3 regions of the Lawsonia intracellularis PHE/MN1-00 genome follow, and region 3 is predicted to be linked to each of the others. Evidence: predicted binding sites of a transcription regulator. Region 3 holds the regulator's gene; each other region holds the start of a gene.

Region 1 (4,656 bases), 520 kb from region 3:
GTTTCTTCACTTCTTTGTTCAGAACGTATAACAGAACTATTAGGATCATAAATTTCACGACGGATAGTTTTTTGGTTAAAATCTAAGTCTACATTGACTTTAGCAATAACTTTTCCCTGCCCCATAAGTGGGATAAGTAGTTCATCAATACGACGTTCAAGCCCTTGTTCTACTTTTAATTTATATTCACGTTGGGTGACACTAAGCCCTGCTAAATTATCTTCATTTGGGAAATAAAGAGGTTTCCCAAGACTATCTGTTATAGAGACATGCTCTTTATCTAATCCTTCTACAGCCATAACAAGCATATTAACCATCCCTTGAACTTCTTTTTGGTCCATTTTTCGAGATGGGTTTTTAAGTTTTAATACAACAGAAGCTGATGGTTTTTGTTGTTCTTCAATGAACAGGCTGCGTTGAGGGATAACAAGATGTACTCGTGCACTTTCTACATTTGGGAATTCACTAATGGTGCGAGAAAGTTCGCCTTGTAATGCTCGTTGGTAGTTGATTCTTTGTACAAAATCTGTTTGTCCAACATTAACAGCATCAAAAATTTCGAATCCAATACCAGAGCCTACCATCCCACCTTCGCCAGCAATTTTTATTCGTAAGTCATATACACTGGAAGCAGGAACAAGGATTGTTTTTCCATTATCTGCTAATTGGTAACTTACTTTGTCTGCTTGTAATGTTTTGATAATATGATTTGCATCTTCAGGACCAAGGTTAGAATATAATACTTTATAATCAGTACGATTAATCCAAAACATGAGTCCTATAAATATGAGGGTAACAAATACTGCTGAGCCACCAATAAAAAGTTTTTGTGTGAGGTTACTATTATTCCAAAATTCAGTAATTCGGGCGATAATTTGACTAATAAAGTTTTGCATGCATCATTTCCTAGTGGAATTATGTCAAAAATATATCTAACACTAATTAACAGATATCTAATTCTAGATATCTAATTTTTCTTTTATAGAGATAAGTGTCAGAAAAATTACACTAGAATTGTAATCTACTAAGTTCCTTATATGCTTCTAGTACCTTATTCCGAACAGCCGATGTCATGTTTATAGCTAACCCAGCTTTTTGTAATGTAATCATAAGTTCATGAACGTTTTGTGTCTCCCCAGAAGCAAATGATTGAATCATTTGACTTTTTGTTGTTTGCATTTCGTTAACATTTGAAAGAGAATCTTTAAAAGTATCAGCAAAACTTTTTTCAACAGGTTTACTTTGGGGTATAGCTGCAGACTTTTCTTTAAAAGTATCTTGTACCTTTTTAAAGTCACTCATTACATTTGTGTAAGCTTTAAGCCCTGTTGACTGGATACTCATAGTTTTCCCCATAATATATATATATATTAGTTAGATTACATTAAAATATTCAATTATTCTTTATCCTCTACCTATATCAAGTGCCCTCATATACATATTTTTGACGGTATCTATAGTTGTTGAATTTGCTTCATAATTACGACTAGCTGTCATCAGATTTGCCATTTCTTCAACAACATTAATATCAGGGTAAGAGACCATTCCATTTTCGTCAGCATCAGGATGGCCTGGTTCATATATTTGTTTAGGTGGTCTATTATCTGGTAATACATTTAAAATACGTACACCTTTTAGTTCACGATCAAGAGCAGATTGCATTTGTTTACTGAATGGTTCATCTACATCTGTTGCTGCACGGATGACCGTTTTACGTCTATAAGGACCACCTTCTGGTGTACGTGTTGTTTTAGCATTTGCAAGGTTCATTGCAGTAACGTTAATGGTCGTTCTGTCAGCGCTTAGTGCTGAGGCACCAATATCAAAAGCTGTCATGAAGTCCATAATTATACCTTTGATCCTTCCATAATAATATTTTTTACCCCATCAAGGTTACCTTTAATCACTTGTGTTAATGCATTATATTGTAAAGAGTTTTTGGCCATATTTGCCATTTCTTTATCAAGATTTACTCTATCTTCACCATGGACTACGGTTGGTTTTATTGCTTTATCCCACTCAGCATTGAATCCTTCAGGATTAAATACAGCTGGCAAATGATTTTCTTCAGTACGTGACATACGGCCACGCATGTCTAGACCCAAAGCTTTTTGGAGTTGATCTTCAAATTCTATTGTTCTGGGTCTATATCGTGGCGTATTAACGTTAGCAATGTTACTCATGATAACATTCTGACGTTGTAGCTGCATGTCCATAACCTTAGCAACAAGGTTTACATGTGGTTCATACAAGCTTTTCATGCATACGCCTCCTTACTTTCAAAGCTCAATGCTGGGTGATAAAAGTAATAAGCAAAACATATGCCATAGGTGAGTTATCTAAGCTTCTGATATAGGAGGATTATTATATATTGTTATTTGTCAAAAAATGAACGTCATAACTAGTCCTTTTAGTTTAGTTACCTAACTTAGGTTTATATGTTATTTTTATCTTTTTAAAGTTAACATATTTTAATAGTTATCTTTTTACTAGTTATTTGTTCACCTTTAACTATGTATAGTTGAATAATTTTTTGTAATGATAATAAGCTAAGTCAGAGACATGCAGGATTGTAATGATAATGGTAACTCAAGATCATATTTTTTGAGTAGTTGTTCGTTAGATAGAAGTTCTGCTGATGGTCCATCAGCTTTAATTTCTCCTTTACTAAGAATTAACACTCGATTTGCAAAATGAAGGGCCATATCAAGATCATGAGTTGCAATTAAGATTGCAGTATCAATTTGTTGTAATAAATGGATAAAATTTTTCCTTGATTTAGGATCTAGTGCTGCAGTAGGTTCATCAAGCAGAAGTAATTGAGGATGGCTAATAAGTAATACAGCTAACGCAACACGTTGTTTTTCTCCTAATGATAGTCGTTGTGGGGGGAAGTCTAATAAATGAAAACAGTCATATTGTTTAGCTATTGCTTCAATAAGCATTTCTTTATTTTTTTGGTAGATAGAAGATTGGGTTAGTGCAAAAAGAAATTCTTCTCGTACAGAAGGAAAAAGCAGTTGTACATCAGGGTGCTGAAAAAGGAGGCTTGTATATTTTCCTGCCTTTTTAGGACTCCCTGTAATATCATTATTCATAATTTGAACGGTTCCTGCTAGAGGTTTTAGGCAGCCAGCAATAGTTAGAAGTAATGTAGATTTACCAGAACCATTAGCTCCAATTAATGCTACTTTTTCATTGTTATCTAATGAAAATGAAATATAGTTTAGTGTGTTATAACTAGTAGGTAATATAAAAGAATTATGTAAGTTATATTTAAAGAGAATATTTTCTACTTTAAGCAACATTACTCCCCTCAAGTATTAAAATAATATGTTACAGTGACTGTCATAAGCAGTATAAGAATACAGACTGAAATATCTTTATATGTTGTTTTTGGATAAGAGTTAGAATTATACATAATTGGGGAATTTTTTTGCAATAGTACCATTCGGATATTATTTGCACGGTCTATATTATGCACTAAAAGTGTTCCTACAAGGTAAGCATATGCTTTTAGTTTTGGAATACCTTTTAGTTTTGGTGCCCGTAGTGAAAGACTTTGTAAAGCAGAGATAATATCTTTATGTAATAAGCAAATATGTTGATAGAATAAAATAAAAAGAACAATAAGTTTATTGGAAATTTTTAGTGACTGTAGCGTTTTACCAAACTCATGTGGGTTATTGGTTACAAAGCTTATCAAAAAAAGTGCAGTAGCATTTGTTTTTAGTGTGAGAATAAAAGCTAGTTTAATACCAACTAAAGAAATAGAGAAATGTGGGAATATTGTGATAGGGGTAGGATCATATATCGTTAAGGGGAAAGTAATCCATACAATGATTATAAAAATATTGATAGGTAAAAGTATTGATAATACTTTTTTAATACTTTTACTCCATAGAGCAATAATTACAGCCATGGAAAAAAGTATTCCTATGCTAATTAATGAATGGTTAAGAATAGTTCCTATTATAAGAATGATTGCACAAAATAAGCCAGCTCTTGGAGTTAAGATATCTAAAAGTGGATGATTTGGTTTACCATATAAATCAAACTTCATTACAATAATTATTGGTAGTACAATTAGTAGAAGACAAGAGCTCTGGTGCAACTTTCTGTAAAAATACAATAGCTAGTATAGTAATAATTCCTTCTAATATAGCAAGTGGGACATTTGCTGTAAGTAAAGTTAATGCAACATATTTAAATTGTTGATTACTTAAAATAAGTGCAAGGTACAATAAGCATGTTGCTAGAAAAATAGCTCCAAAGCCTGCTATAAAAGAAAAAAGTTTTATTTTATTAGGAGATTGGCAGTGTAGTTTTTGTCTAAATATTAGTGCAATAAGAAGAGCAGGTAGCCCCATAACAATACAATTTACACCTAATGCAACAATCCCTCCAAACTGGAATAATATTGCTTGTAACATTAGTGAAATACAAATAGCTGGGAAAGTCCCCCAACCTAAAATAAGACCAAGAAGACCTAGTAAAGCAAAATGTGCTGAGGTAGGTCCAATAGGTACTCTTATTAGAGAGGTAAGGAAAAATATACTTGAAAATACAGCCATAGTTGGTAAGCATGAATAAGTAATACGGCGTAATGATATTACTAGTAATATAATAGTACAGGTCCAACCACCTGCTAGTACA
Region 2 (4,656 bases), 110 kb from region 3:
GTTCAAGTGCTTTAATAACTTCACAAATATGATCAATCTCTGTTGCTTTAATTTCGATATCATAACAATCTATATCAGCAAATTGTTTAAAAAGGATAGCTTTTCCTTCCATAACAGGTTTTGCAGCTTCTGGACCAATATTCCCAAGTCCTAATACAGCTGAACCATTAGAAATGATTCCAACTAAGTTTGCTTTATCTGTGTATAGAAATGAAGTATCTTTATCTTCAGAAATAGCTAGGCAGGCTTCTGCTACACCAGGACTATAAGCCATAGAGAGATCTTTTTGTGTTTTACATGGTTTTATAGGAAATACTTCAAGTTTACCTGGTCGGGGTTCACTATGGTATTGAAGTACTTCTTCTTTTGTAACTAAAGCCATAACCGCTCCTTTAAGTTGTTCTCAAAAAGAATATAGTCTTATATGTATTAATCTATTTACTATTGTATAGATACAATAGGTCATAAAAAATATTCTATTATTATTCTACTGTTATTATATAGAATATAAATGTGTTATGGCTATTGTAACTCACAATATGTTGTATAAAGCATGTATTGTTAAATACCTAAATTATTGTAGCCAGCATCAACAAAAAGAATTTCACCTGTTACTCCTGATGATAGGTCTGAAGCTAAAAAAACAGCAGATTTACCTACATCTTCGATAGTTACATTACGTTTTAATGGTGAATGTTCTTCTATATGATTAAAAATTTTTTTGAAGTCAGAAATACCAGAGGCAGCTAATGTTTTAATAGGACCTGCACTGATAGCATTAATACGGATGTTTTTTTCGCCTAACTCGACAGATAAGTATCGTACAGAAGATTCAAGAGCAGCTTTAGCTACACCCATTACATTATAATGAGGAATTACTTTTTGAGCACCATAATATGTCATCGTAAGAACAGAAGAGCCATGGACAAAGAGTGGTTCAAATGCATGACATAATGTGATAAGAGAATAGGTAGAAATATCTAAGGCTAAGTGAAAACCATCACGTGATGTTTCAATAAAACGTTTTGTTAAATCTTCTCTGTTAGCAAAAGCTACAGAATGAACAAGGACATCAATATGCCCCCATTCTTTTTGAACCAGTTTTACAGCTTCTTTAATTTCATCATCTTTACTAACATCACATTGGAAGATAAAATCTCCATTTAACTCCTGTGAAATAGGTTCCACACGTTTTTGGATAGCATCATTAACATAGTTAAATGCTAACTTAGCACCATGTTCTTTAAAAGATGAAGCAATTCCATAGGCAATACTTTTGTTATTAGCAATTCCAAGAATAAGGCATTTTTTATTTTTTAAGAGCATAGGGACCTCTTACTCATAGTATTTTATATTTGCAACGCATTTATATACCAATATTTTCTCCTGTCAAAATAGTATAGGCTTCATGGTATTTATCATAGGTTGTTTGAATAACATCTTTAGGTAGGTTGGGGGCAGGGGATGTTTTATTCCATAGCTGTGTTTCAAGCCAGTCTCTTAGATATTGTTTATCAAAACTTGGTTGACTTTTACCTGGTATATAGTTTTTTGTAGGCCAAAAACGTGATGAGTCTGGTGTGAGTACTTCATCTATTAGTATGACTTGTCCATCAAGTATACCAAATTCAAATTTTGTGTCAGCAATGATAATCCCACGATCTTCAGCCCAAACCGAAGCTTCATTAAACATAAGGAGAGAAAGTGAAGCTACTAATGTAGTAGTATCTTTCCCTAAGAGATGCTCTGTTGTTTCTATTGAAATATTTTCATCATGTTGACCCAAATCTGCTTTTGTTGATGGTGTAAACAGTGCTGTTGCTAATTTTTCAGACTCTTTTAGTCCTGGAGGAAGAGGATAACCACAAATAGAATTAGTTGTAAGATAATCTTTCCAGCCAGATCCAGAGATATACCCACGGACAATACATTCAATAGGCAATGGCGTTGTTTTTTTTACTAAAACAGATCGTCCTTCAAGTAAATTTTTATATGGCTCAAGGTTGCTGGGAAAGTTATCTACATTGCTTTCTATTATATGATTTGGAACAAGGTGTTGAAATTTTTTCATCCAAAATAGAGTAAGTTGGTTGAGGATGATACCTTTATAAGGAATAGGTTCTTGTAAAATAACATCAAAAGCAGACATTCTATCTGTTGTTATAATAAGAAGGGTATTTTGATCAATAGAGTAAATATCACGGACTTTACCACGACTATAGAGAGGAAATTCTTTGAGGTCTGTGTTTGTTACAACTTGCATAGTAAGATACCTAACGAGTTATTAAGAATGAAAGAATAATTCAATATATTTTTAACTGCGTGTTAATAACGTATTATATATACAGTTCGCAAGTAGATACTTATCATACCTTTCATAAAGTTTTATAAAAATTTTATTTGATTTTTTACTTGGTTATTAGCCTTGTTACTACTAATAATAAGTGTATTTTCTGTATCATTGTTAAAGTAGAGATAGTTGGTAAACAAGTTAAAAATAAATCTTTTATTACAAAAAGTTATAGATAAGTATATAATAGGCAAAAATTTCTTGGCATGGCTTCTGCTTTATATAGAGATGTGTAGGTACATTTTGCCGCATGAAACTATTTTTAGGAGATGTTATCATGATGGGGAGTTTGTTTATTGGTGCAACAGGTATGAAAACCCATAGTACAGGGTTGGGTACTGTCTCCAATAATATTGCTAACGCAAATACCATTGGGTATAAGCAGCAACAGGTAGTGTTTCAAGACCTGTTTAGTCAAGATTTAGCAATAGGTTCTACTGGAAGTCAGGGGCCAAACCAGGCTGGTATGGGAGCACAGGTTGGAAGTGTTCGCACAATTTTTACACAGGGTGCTTTTGAACCTGGCAATAGTGTAACAGATCTTGCTATTGGTGGAAAAGGTTTTTTTCAGGTTACATTAGAGGATAAAGTACACTATACACGAGCAGGGAATTTTCGTTTTACTCAAGATGGTTTTTTAAATGATCCTAGCGGATTTACTTTAATGGGCTCAAGAATATCTAATAATCCTAACATAAAAAAGGAAACCCTTGAACCAATTCAGTTAGACTTTAATGATCCTACAGTAGCAAAGTCTCCTGCAAAAACAAGTACAGCATTAAACGCTGTGGTAAACCTTGGTGATAGTACAGATAAAACACAAAGTGAAGCTAATCCATACTTTGCACTTCTTGAGAGCTGGAAAGGAAATGGAACACCTCCTATTTCTACATCAAACTACTCATATGCACAACCTATGAGAGTATATGATCAACAAGGAAATTCTCACGATATAACTGTATATTTTGATGGAGCACCCTCTTCAACAGGAAGTAAAACATTTGAATACCTTGTAGCTATGAATCCTAGTGAAGATGGAAGTGCTGCATCAGGAACAGATAGTGCAGGTCTCTTAATGTCTGGAACTATGACATTTTCAAGTAATGGCGAATTAAAAAATATGACAGCTTTTACTCCTACTGGCTCTGCAACAAAAGATTTAAATGCATGGCAACCAGCACCATTAGTCAATGGTTTACCACAGTTTTCAGCAAATTTTGTTGGTGCAGGAATACAGCCTTTAACATTAGACTTTGGAATTAAAAGCCAACAGAATATGTGGGCAGGAGCTCCAGCATCCGCTGCTGCCATAGGTACAGATATTGGGAAATTGCCATCAATGATGCCAATACAAACATCCAGCGGTAATTCTACAGCAAGAAATGGATCATCTTCAACAAGAAGATATAGCCAAGATGGTTATCCTCAGGGAGATCTAGTAGATGTCACAATTACCTCTGAAGGGAAATTACAAGGTAAGTATAGTAATAGTCAGGTTGTTGATTTTTATAATATTCCTTTAGCACGCTTTACAAGTGAGGATGGATTAAGACGAGAAGGGAATAACCATTATTCCGCAACACTTGACTCAGGTGGGCCAGAGTTTGGATTGCCAGGAACATCTAACTATGGAAAACTTAGTGTGAATCAACTTGAGACTTCTAACGTAGACATGAGCAGAGAAATGGTTAATATGATTATTATTCAACGTGGTTTTCAGATGAATAGTAAATCTGTTACAACAGCAGACACAATGCTACAAAAAGCACTTGAACTAAAGCGTTAATATGTATTTTATTGTTAATTTTGTATTTTTTAATCTATTGTAATCTTAGTATGTATTATATATTAATAGTATTTCAACTTATAATTATTTATTTTGATATGTTACTACTTTTTCTTTACGTCAAGGATGAAACAGGTTATCAGCTTTGACATGAAAAAGTTTTTTCTGAATATTGTTATTTTTTGTTTTGGTATTATTTTACTATCTATTATAGGACTAATAGGTCTTTATTTTTGGGTTAGTAGAGATCTTCCTAATATTACAAAGCTTAATGACTATAGACCAGCTTTAGTAACAACAGTTCTTGCTAGAGATGGAACACTTATTGGGTATATATATCGAGAGAAGCGTTTTCTTATCCCATTAAGCGAAATGTCTCCTTTTTTGCCTAAGGCATTTTTAGCTGCAGAAGATGCTGAGTTTTATGAACATGAAGGTGTTAATCCGCTTGCTATTATCCGGGCTTTTTTAATAAATCTTCAATCAGGGACAACACGCCAAGGTGGAAGTACGATTACTC
Region 3 (4,656 bases):
ATGTACAACGTCCAGACTTTCAACTCACAACAGATACATTAACTATTTATTTAGCACCACAAAAAAAATCTCAAAAAAATGAAGATCTATCTACAAACCCTATTTCAAGTAAAATATCTGCTGGCGAGTTAAAACATATTGTAGCAAAAAGAAATGTCTGTATTAAAGGGGATAAATATACAGGTACTGCAGGAAAAGTCACCTATACAGAAAAAACAGGTATCCTTCTTTTAGAGGATTCGCCAGTTCTTACTGATGGAGAAAATACTATTACAGGCGATAGTATCCGTTATTATATATATGAGAATCGAAGTGAAGTTATTAGAGGAAAAAACAAACGTGTTGAAGCTACATTTATGCAATATTCAAATGAAAAGGTAAAATAATGGCAACACTTAAAGGTGTTGAGCTACAAAAATGGTATGGAAACCGTGAAGTTGTTTGTGGTGTCTCACCAGTTATCCATCAAAACGAGATAGTAGGTCTTCTTGGCCCAAATGGTGCTGGTAAAACAACTTCATTTTATATGCTCACCGGAATCATTAAACCATCAAGTGGAAAAATTTTCTTTGAAAATCAGGACATCAGTTCATGGCCATTATATCAACGTGCACGTGTTGGTATTTCATATCTCCCACAAGAAAGTTCTGTTTTTCGTCACTTAACTGTTAGGCAAAATTTACAAATTATATTAGAATATACAACATATTCTAAAAGTAAACAAAAACAGAAAGCTGATGCTCTTCTTGAAGATTTTGGTCTTACTTATCTTGAAAACTCTTATGCTGTACATCTTTCTGGTGGTGAAAGACGTAGGCTTGAAATAGCTAGAGCACTTATCCGACAACCAAAATTTATTTTACTTGATGAACCATTTGCAGGAATTGATCCTTTAGCTATTCATGATATACAAAGTATTATTCAGCTCCTTCGTGAAAAGAATATTGGTATTCTTATATCTGATCATAATGTACGAGAAACACTAAATATTTGTGATCGAGCTTATCTTATGGTGAAAGGCCAAGTTATTCTTACAGGAACACCTGACGATATTATTAATAGTAAAAAAGCTAGAAGTATGTACTTAGGAGAAAGTTTCTGTTTATAATTAAGGCTAGTTGTAATTTCTATTTGTGATCTAGCAAAGGTTTTACATCTTTACTGTTGCAACATCATATACAGTACGATATGGTGTATATAAAGCTATCCTCACTACTTGTATATAAAAAGGCAATAGTAACCAGGATGATGAAATGGGACTAGAACTCAAGCAACAGCTTAAACTTAGTCAACAGCTTGTAATGACTCCCCAGTTGCAGCAGGCGATCCGTCTATTGCAACTATCACGGGTTGAATTAGCTGAAACAATTCAAAAAGAATTGTTAGAAAATCCATTTCTGGAAGAATCGCAGGAAGAAATAGCTTCTGAACGTCAAGAAACACGGACAGAACATGATCCTTCTGAAGCCTACGATCAGGATGTATCCAACACTGCAGACTGGGAAGATTATCTTGGTGAATTTGCAAGCACACCAAAACAACTTCAATCTCGTGAATACGAACTTTCTGAAGAGATGTCTTCTCTTGAAGCAAGATATGCCTCTCGCCCAACACTTGAAAGTCACCTTATGTGGCAACTTCGCCTTTCAACGCTTACTGATGAACAAAAAAATTTAGGTGAAGCTATTATAGGAAACCTATCTTCATCAGGCTACCTTCAGGCTTCACTTGAAGAAATAGCAAATAGCGAGCACACAGATATAGAAAAACTTAAACCTGTTCTCCATGCAATACAAAGATTTGATCCTGTGGGGGTAGCAGCTCAATCTCCTCAAGAATGCCTACTTATACAAATAGAAGTCTTAGGCTATGATAGAGATCCTATCTTGGTAGAACTTATACAAAACCATCTTGATGATCTTGAAGCACACCGATATAAACCTCTTCTACGTAAACTCCACATTACTATGGAGGAACTTAAAGAATATATTGATATAATTCAAACACTTGATCCTCTACCTGGAGCAAGTTATGGAGAGGGAGATCCTACTTATGTGAGCCCTGATGCATTTGTCTATCAAGTTGATAATGAGTTCATTATATTACTTAATGATGAAGGATTACCTAATCTTCATCTAAACCAAGCTTATGAACATATTTTAGAAGAATCAAGTGACAAAGATAAAGAGTATTTTTCAGAAAAAATTCGTTCAGCTGCATGGCTAATCAAAAGCTTGCACCAACGACAAAGAACACTATATAAAGTAGTAGAAAGTATTGTAAAATATCAACAAACCTTTTTTAAAGAAGGTATCACAAAGCTTCGTCCTCTTATATTAAAAGATATTGCTGATGATATTGGTATGCATGAATCTACAGTTAGCCGAATAACTACTAATAAATACATTGCAACACCATTTGGAATTTTTGAATTAAAATTTTTCTTTAATAGTGCACTTGGTGTTGATGATGGTAGTCAAGTTGGCTCTGAAAGTGTAAAAGCTATTATAAAAAAATGTATCAATGAAGAAGATCCTAAAAATCCTCTTTCTGATGAACGAATTGGTGAAATCTTGAAAGAACAATTAAAAGTTAATATTGCTAGACGAACAGTTGCAAAGTATCGTATGTCTATGGATATTCCATCTTCATCACGTAGAAAAGTACATTTCTAACTATTCATTATAAATAAAATAAAAAAGGATTATTATGAATATTGTATTTACTTTCAAAAACTTTGAACCATCTGATCATTTGCGTAAATATGCACGACGTCGCCTTGAAAAACTTACTCGTTTTGTAGGAAAAAAAGTATCTCTTGAAATACAACTTCTTATGGATGTCGATAAATTTCGACAAAAAGTAGAAGTACAAGTAGTAGGAGAAGGACTTAACATATCAGCAGCAGAAACAACTGAAGATATGTATGGCTCTATTGATCTAGCCATTGATAAAATTGAATCTCAAATAAAAAAATATACTGCACGCTATAGGGAACAAAGACGCAGTGGTCGCAATAAAAATATTGATATTTTCCCATTTGAATTAATTGATGAAGATGGTGTACGGACAATTACAGGACGAGAACATTTTTCTCCAAAACCTATGGACCTTGATGAAGCAGCTATGCAACTAGAAACTTCAGGATTTGAATTCCTTGTGTTTCTAAATGCAGAAACTGATCGTGTTAATGTCATTTATCATCGAAAAAATGGTGACTTTGGTTTAATTGATCCTGTTATTTAATTTATTGTTAACCATTTTTACTTTCATTTACCCAATGACTTTAAAAAAAATAATACCTAACCTACAAAAGACACAAAATAATAATAATAATAGTATTTCTTCTCCATTATTACCTCATACAGTTCAAGAATATTTTCCAGTAATTATTATTGTAGGTATGTCTGGTGCAGGTAAAAGTACTGCTTTACATGTATTTGAAGATCTCCAGCTTGTCACAGCAGATGGTATTCCACCGTCACTAGTTACAAGTATGATTCATACAGTTCAAAGTTCTTCACTAGAACACGTTCAAGGGTTAGCTTTAGGTATTAATCAACATAGAATACATACAATGCAAGAGCTTGAACATACTTTTCAAGAAATGCGTAGCCAACATATTTACTTTACGCTTCTCTACCTTGAAGCAGATATGCCCACTCTTATAAAAAGATATGCAGCTACACGAAGGCCTCACCCATTAGAACAATACCATATTGGTCTTGAACATGCCCTTGAAGAAGAAGCTAAACGTCTTATCCCTATAAGACAAACAGCAGATATTGTACTTGATACTACAACATATTCTATTCATGACTTACGAAGGTTTCTACAAAAATCTTGGAACCCTTATCCAGAAAAAATACGATCTATTAAAATTAACATTATTTCTTTTGGATTTAAGTATGGTGTACCTAACGAAGCGGATTTACTATTCGACCTAAGATTCCTACCAAACCCATACTTTGTAGAAGAGTTACGTCCCTTATCTGGAATGGACAAAAAAGTTGCAACTTATGTTCTTAATTCTGCTTCAGGAATAAAATTTAAAAAACATCTTATTAGATTTCTTTCATTCCTTCTTCCTCTCTATGATGCAGAAGGTCGTTATCGTATTACTATTGCTCTTGGTTGCACAGGTGGTAAACATCGTTCTGTTGCTATTTCAGAACTATTATTACATGAACTTACTAAAAAAAACTATACTGTTTCTATAGAGCATCGTCATATGGAACTAGGATAACTGCTATTATAGTAAAACAATCAGTATAACATAAGAAAACTCTTGCCAAGCGTGTAAATTACGCATATATACATCATACGCCGAGGTGGTGGAATTGGTAGACACGCTATCTTGAGGGGGTAGTGGGCACTCCCTGTGCGGGTTCGAGTCCCGCCCTCGGCACCACCCTTACCCTAGGAAGTTTGTTGTTATAACTAACCTAGCTTTTTAGTAGTGACTTCCTTACTCTTTTTTCTATTTAAAACCTACCTGTTAACGTATATTCTTTTTTACTATCTACATTCAAATACATTTAGCTACATCTCTAGCTATAAAAACGCTATAATAACTAACGTTAACTTATTAAAACGCATATAATAATTATAATGTTAGTGTAATAGAATATCAAAGACAGTAAAGCAATAGTTAAG

Evidence for each region. The regulator sigma-54, encoded in region 3, starts transcription at its own class of promoters, with help from an activator protein. The targets are predictions, from matches to a motif close to CTGGCACGGNNNNTGCTT.
Region 1: flgB (flagellar basal body rod protein FlgB) is a predicted target of sigma-54. The motif match lies at 2,311-2,328, and genes of this name have one in related genera.
Region 2: LI_RS01920 (flagellar hook protein FlgE) is a predicted target of sigma-54. The motif match lies at 2,552-2,569, and genes of this name have one in related genera.

The regions. Positions count from the first base shown of each region.
Region 1 is NC_008011.1:1,067,647-1,072,302, forward strand. Features, by position in the region: gene fliF (flagellar basal-body MS-ring/collar protein FliF) at 1-896, opposite strand, end outside; gene fliE (flagellar hook-basal body complex protein FliE) at 1,009-1,344, opposite strand; gene flgC (flagellar basal body rod protein FlgC) at 1,405-1,845, opposite strand; gene flgB (flagellar basal body rod protein FlgB) at 1,848-2,261, opposite strand; gene LI_RS04700 (energy-coupling factor ABC transporter ATP-binding protein) at 2,550-3,308, opposite strand; gene LI_RS04705 (energy-coupling factor transporter transmembrane component T family protein) at 3,317-4,063, opposite strand; gene cbiM (cobalt transporter CbiM) at 4,053-4,656, opposite strand, start outside.
Region 2 is NC_008011.1:436,863-441,518, reverse strand. Features, by position in the region: gene LI_RS01935 (malic enzyme-like NAD(P)-binding protein) at 1-382, opposite strand, end outside; gene LI_RS01930 (enoyl-ACP reductase FabI) at 562-1,326, opposite strand; gene LI_RS01925 (phosphoribosylaminoimidazolesuccinocarboxamide synthase) at 1,367-2,263, opposite strand; gene LI_RS01920 (flagellar hook protein FlgE) at 2,628-4,136, shown strand; gene LI_RS01915 (penicillin-binding protein 1A) at 4,287-4,656, shown strand, end outside.
Region 3 is NC_008011.1:550,833-555,488, forward strand. Features, by position in the region: gene LI_RS02490 (LptA/OstA family protein) at 1-386, shown strand, start outside; gene lptB (LPS export ABC transporter ATP-binding protein) at 386-1,108, shown strand; gene rpoN (RNA polymerase factor sigma-54) at 1,254-2,675, shown strand; gene hpf (ribosome hibernation-promoting factor, HPF/YfiA family) at 2,710-3,246, shown strand; gene rapZ (RNase adapter RapZ) at 3,281-4,246, shown strand; tRNA gene LI_RS02515 (tRNA-Leu) at 4,326-4,411, shown strand.